DNA from 2 places in the Bacillus sp. SH7-1 genome. Region 1 is predicted to be linked to the other one. Evidence: riboswitches for the same ligand, from Rfam matches in the RefSeq annotation. Region 1 holds a riboswitch; the other holds the start of a gene.
The links. Region 1 has a riboswitch for preQ1 ahead of DN390_RS16755 (QueT transporter family protein). Riboswitches for the same ligand answer to the same signal wherever they lie in the genome.

Region 1 (3,215 bases):
TACTAAGCCCTGTTAAGAAACCAGCTTTTGAAGAAGTTGTATAAAGTAAGCCGAATGTTTGTAATACATAGCCAACGCATAAAAAGAATCCAACGATTAGTCCCGCGAGACTGCTCTGTTTTATATCTTGTTTTGAAGCTTTTTTTGAGAAAATCATTTGAACGAATAATAAAATAATTCCAGCGAATAAAAAGCGAATCCCATTAAACGTAAATGGACCAACGAAAGACATAGCATTTTGAACGACAACAAACGTAGCTCCCCAAATAAAAGAGACAAATAATAAAGCAAGAGGAGCAATCCAATCTTTTTTCACACTCATACCCCCGTTAATTTTGTAAGATAGCTTTTCTAGCTAATTCATCAGCGACTTTATTTTGACTACTTGGAATCCACTTAATAAAAAAGAGATCGAAATTTTTTATGTACTGCAGTGCTTCCTCTAATAGAGGTGCAAACATTTTATTTTTTGCGTATTCTTTTTCAATAGCTCGCTCGACAAGTTGCGAATCTGTACGAAAAGAGACAATGTTATAATTATGCTCCGTGCAATATTTTAATGCCGCAAGTAAAGCGTGGTATTCTGCTTCATGATTGGACATTGTCCCAAGGGGGAATGATAATTGTACAGCTGGTTGAACCCCTTTAATAAATACTCCTGCACCAGAAGGACCAGGATTTCCTTTTGATGCACCATCAATATATACTTCAATCAAAATGAGAAACCTCCAAATTATAAGATGATCCCCTACTTATATATTTCTTTGAAGTAGGGGATAGAGTAATTAGCCAATTGTAATGCTATAACGACATGTAAATGTTTCATTCGCTTGTAAAGATTGAATTCCTTTTTTTTCCTTGAAATCTTTTGCTGGATTTGCTTCATCAGCAATACCGTACCAAGGTTCGATACATAGGAAAGGTGCGTTCTCGCCTGGTGTCCATACGCCGACAAATGGGAATCCGTCAAATTCTACTTTTACAAATTTATTATGCTTATGAGAACGAATAGAGATTTCATCAGTATTCATATTTTCAAAAATAAGCGCATCATTTTTAAATAAATCGTATGTAAGTGGTAACTCATTCGTATTTTCAGCGATTAATTGCTTTTTACTTGAAAGGTAAGGGCCTTCTAATACACTTGTTTCTAAGCGTTCAGAACCATTAAATGATAGATGATAATCTGTAAATGATTCACCTTCTAATAACGGGAAGTTGAAACCAGGATGTGCTCCGATTGAGAAGAACATCTCTTTTGAAGTAGGATTATTCACTTCATATGTTACATGAACGATTTGTCCATCTAGTTCATAAGACACGAGTAATTCGAATTCGTATGGGTATTTTTTTAATGTTTCTTCATTACTAGTAACGATATAAGTGATTTTCGTTTCACTTTGTTCTTTTACAGAGAATGTAAGATCACGAGCGAAGCCGTGTTGTGTTAAAGAATAAGGTTTACCATCTACGTAGTATGTATTATCTACTAATCGGCCGACGATTGGAAATAAAATGGGTGCACGGCGTCCCCAATAAGTAGAATCACCTTGCCATAAGTATTCTGTATTGTCTTCTTTTAAGCGCACGCTTTGTAATTCTGCACCCTTGTCAGAGATGGTAACGATCACTTTTTCGTTTTGAATTGTTGCAGTCATGAAGTAAAACCTCCTAAATCTTTCATATATTTCATTATACGTTGTCTAAAAGAAAAAAGGTAGTTCATGATAGGAATCTATTGACGAAAGGGGGGCTACCGCGTAAAATATAATCTTGTTGCTTAAAAAACGAATAACGTGGTTCGAAACCATCCCACGTAAAAAAACTAAGGAGATTTTGTCATGAATATTAGAACATTAGTCGGTAATGGTATTTTAGCGGCATTATATATTGCTGTTTCTATGCTTATTCAGCCATTTGGCTTTACGAGTGTACAGTTTCGTATTTCAGAGATGTTTAATCATCTCGTTGTATTTAATAAGAAAGCAATTTACGGAATTGTATTAGGTGTATTTTTAACGAATCTCTTTTTCTCACCTATGATCGCTTACGATTTAGTATTTGGAGTAGGGCAATCTATTCTTGCACTAGTTGCAACCATTATTTCTATGCGATTCATTAAAGGTGTTTGGGCTCGTATGATTTTTAATACAGTTATCTTTACAATTACAATGTTTATGATTGCAATTGAACTTCATCTTGCATTTGATTTACCATTTATGTTGACTTGGTTAACATGTGCAGCTGGTGAATTTGTTGTAATGGCCATTGGTATGCCTGTAATGTACTGGATTAATAAGCGAGTACAATTTGAAAGATTTATGTAATAGATGAAAGAGCTATTCCTAAAGGGATAGCTCTTTTTGCATGTGATAATACTGAATATAATTCAGAGACTCTTGATAAAATATAATAAAATAAAGTGAGGCTTTCATTAGCTGGATACATATAAGAAGTCTTACATAAGGGGAATCTAGTATGAAATATAAAATTCATTGGTTGTATAAAACAAAGCGCGGTTTGCAGACGGAATTAACGACAGATTATATGAACATAGAAGATGTACTGCAATTTGCAGAGGATTTCGAGAAAACAGGAAGAGTAAAAGAATTATTATTTTACGATGAAATGGATGCAGAATGGTCATTAAAAGAGATGAAAAAACTGAGTAAGCAAGTGGAGGATGAGCCCCAAGAAATACTCGTTTATTTTGATGGTGGTTATGATGTGCAGACGAAAGAAGCTGGAGTAGGTATATGTGTGTACTATAAAAAAGGAAATAAAAACTACCGAATTCGCCGCAACGCATATATAGAAGGTATATATGATAATAATGAAGCCGAATATGCGTCATTATTATACGGTATGAATATACTCGAGGAATTAGGGATTAAGTATGAAGCAGTTACACTTCGCGGGGATTCTCAAGTGGTATTGCAACAATTGGCCGGAGAATGGCCTTGCTATGATGAGCATTTAAATCATTATTTAGACCAAATTGAACAAAAATCGAAGCAAATGAAATTAAAACTTGTATGCGAGCCAATATCTAGAAAACAAAATAAAGAAGCACATCAATTAGCAACGCAAGCATTAGAAGGAACAGTCATTGATAGTCATAAAGAAATAACCGAATAGAGAGGTGCAACCGTGGATAAAAAGCAACTCATTACAGAGGTAAATGACTTATTAGAAACGTATTGTGAAGGGTGTTT
Region 2 (3,215 bases), on a different contig from region 1:
ATAACTGAATATGCTTATGATCAGGAACTAATGTGAAATAAAGATCACCGCCTTTTGGCATGGCCTCAATGCAGTTTTTTAAAATATTTAACAAGCATTGATTTAGTTTTTGTTTTTCTCCCGCGATAAAAAAAGAAGTGCTTTGCTTTATATAATGTGTACGCACATTTGTTAAATTAGCAAGTGGTGTAATTAACGATAATGCATGTAGTAGTTCTTCCTCTAACTGTAATCTTTGTTCTTTTTCAATACTTGGTTTCGCAAAGGTTAAATAATCTGTAAGGACGTGGTTTGCTTGTTCGATTCCGTTGATGGCTATGTCGATATATAATTTTCGCTCCTGCTCAGTGCATGTATCTGATTGTAAAAGTTGCAAAAATCCTTTCGTTGAAGTTAATGGATTGCGAATTTCATGAGAGATAGACGCTGCCATTTCACCAATTAAATGAAATTTTTCAGCATTCATAAGTTCGTTTTGGAGACGCACTTGAGTTTGTAATATGTGTAGTAAATATAAAGTAAGGATCGTACCAAGTATCGTACATAACTCATACACAATAATATGTGGTATATAATCAGCCTTGTTTGTAACCTTTGAAAGGAAGAAAGGTATCCAACTAAATCCGTATGTGAGACTGTAGATAATAGCAAGTGTTATTTTTATACGATTAGAAGTTCGATTGAAAAATTTGTATGTAAATAATAGGACAATAAATAGAAGGATAGAACCGATAATCGATGGGAAAACACCTATTCCTCCTAATAAGAAGCGGTATATATTTAATACAACTAATATAGAGCCACCAGCAATAGGACCTCCGGTTAATGTACCGACAATTAATACGATATGACGCATATCAAATTGAAATCCATAATTTGTTTTTGCTGCGAAAGTGATACATAGTATAGTAACGAGGCAACATAATACAATAAATATTGCTGAATTTAATTTAGGAGAACGTTTCCCTTTTTGATTCCAAAATAAATGGTATACGAGCATTGTAACAAGGATGAATAATATATTTAAAAAGAGATAAATAATAAAGGATTTCAGTGGGATGCCTCCTCTCTTCTCACATTAAATTAATCATACTATAAAATGAAAGAAATGAAATGAGAAATAGCGGAAAAATCAGAAATTTTTTCTGGTAGTATACAATATGTTACAATAAGCCTTGTCAATGAAAGAAGGAATTCCGTGCAATGCACGGGAGAGGTTCGCGAACTCCCTCTATAAAAAACTATGGAAACAACAATATCTTTAGGTATTGTTTTGTTTTTTTATTGTGACAGTTCAAGAACGTTCTTTCTTCTTATTCGTAGTAGAGAAGGAGAATGAGTGAAATGAAAAAAGAAAAGGCAGTTGTTGTTTTTAGTGGAGGACAAGATAGCACGACATGTTTATTTTGGGCAATAGAGCAGTTTGCAGAAGTAGAGGCTGTAACGTTTAATTACAATCAACGTCATAAGCTAGAAATTGATTGTGCAGCGGAAATTGCAAAAGAGCTAGGAATTAAACATACGGTACTAGATATGAGTCTATTAAATCAACTTGCTCCAAATGCGTTAACGAGAACGGATATGGAGATTACACATGAAGAAGGTGAATTACCATCGACGTTTGTAGATGGAAGGAATTTACTATTCTTATCATTTGCTGCTGTGTTAGCAAAACAAGTTGGAGCACGTCATATTGTAACGGGTGTATGTGAAACTGATTTTAGTGGTTATCCAGATTGCCGTGACGTGTTTGTGAAATCGTTAAACGTTACTTTAAATTTATCCATGGATTATCCGTTTGTGATTCATACACCACTTATGTGGATTGATAAAGCAGAAACATGGAAATTATCAGATGAACTTGGAGCATTCGAGTTTGTTCGAGAAAAAACATTAACATGTTATAACGGAATCATTGGTGATGGTTGCGGTGAATGTCCAGCATGTCAACTTCGTAAAGCAGGATTAGATACGTACTTACAAGAACGCGAAGGAGCGAGTAACTAATGGATAATTTCTTTGGATTTCGCATTGTAGAAAATTTACAAAAAATGGACGAGGATATTCAGCGTAAACAGCTCAAATATCATAATAAAAGAGTAATGGTCAGCAAGGAATTTACATTTGATGCAGCACACCATTTACATTGTTATGAAGGGAAATGTAAAAACTTACATGGTCACACATATAAAGTTGTATTTGGGATTAGTGGATATGTAAATGAGATAGGTCTTGCGATTGACTTTGGAGATATAAAAGAAATTTGGAAGAATGAAATAGAAATTTATTTAGACCATCGTTATTTAAACGAAACGTTACCAGCTATGAATACGACTGCTGAAAATATGGTCGTTTGGATTTACGAAAAGATGGCAGAAGCATTACTAAAAGATAATCGTGCGAACGAATATAAAGGAGCTCGTGTTGAATTTGTTCGTCTTTTCGAGACGCCAACTAGTTATGCGGAAGTAAGACGGGAGTGGATGCTCGATGAGTAAAATCCCTGTCTTAGAAATATTTGGTCCGACTATTCAAGGTGAAGGAATGGTTGTAGGGCAAAAGACAATGTTTATCCGTACAGCTGGCTGTGATTATAGCTGCGCTTGGTGTGATTCTGCTTTTACGTGGGATGGATCGGCTAAAGATCAAATTAGACAGATGACAGCAGAAGACGTTTGGAATGAGCTTGTAGAAATTGGTGGCGAAAATTTTTCTCATGTTACGATTTCAGGTGGAAATCCAGCATTGCTGAAAAATATTGAGTTTCTTCTTTCTATATTAAAAGAGAATGGAATGCGAACAGCAATCGAAACACAAGGGAGTAAATGGCAAGAGTGGTTACTTCAAATTGATGAGATAACGATTTCTCCAAAGCCACCAAGTTCGACAATGAATACTGATTTTCAGAAGTTAGATGCTATTATTCAGAAACTAGCAGGAAAAGATATTAGTTTAAAGGTAGTAGTATTTGACGATTATGATTTCGAGTATGCAGTTAAGATGCACGAACGTTATCCAGATGTACCATTTTTCTTACAAGTAGGGAATGATGATACAAAAACTGTGGATGATACGATGCTGATTAAGAAATTATTAGATAAGTATGAGTGGCTGATTGATAAAGCTGTAAATTGTAAAGAGATGAATAATGCAAAAGTATTGCCGCAGCTTCATGCCTTAGTATGGGGAAATAAACGCGGAGTATAATGAGAAGG

Region 2: another riboswitch for preQ1. It lies ahead of queC (7-cyano-7-deazaguanine synthase QueC); the one in region 1 lies ahead of DN390_RS16755 (QueT transporter family protein).

The regions. Positions count from the first base shown of each region.
Region 1 covers NZ_QNUD01000018.1:7,552-10,766, reverse strand. Annotated here, with positions in the region: gene DN390_RS16770 (DMT family transporter) at 1-316, opposite strand, end outside; gene DN390_RS16765 (reverse transcriptase-like protein) at 330-716, opposite strand; gene DN390_RS16760 (aldose 1-epimerase family protein) at 786-1,658, opposite strand; PreQ1 riboswitch class I at 1,791-1,835, shown strand; gene DN390_RS16755 (QueT transporter family protein) at 1,842-2,327, shown strand; gene DN390_RS16750 (ribonuclease H family protein) at 2,479-3,138, shown strand; gene DN390_RS16745 (zinc-finger domain-containing protein) at 3,151-3,215, shown strand, end outside.
Region 2 covers NZ_QNUD01000010.1:530-3,744, reverse strand. Annotated here, with positions in the region: gene kinB (sporulation sensor histidine kinase KinB) at 1-1,000, opposite strand, end outside; PreQ1 riboswitch class I at 1,208-1,251, shown strand; gene queC (7-cyano-7-deazaguanine synthase QueC) at 1,345-2,007, shown strand; gene queD (6-carboxytetrahydropterin synthase QueD) at 2,007-2,498, shown strand; gene queE (7-carboxy-7-deazaguanine synthase QueE) at 2,491-3,207, shown strand.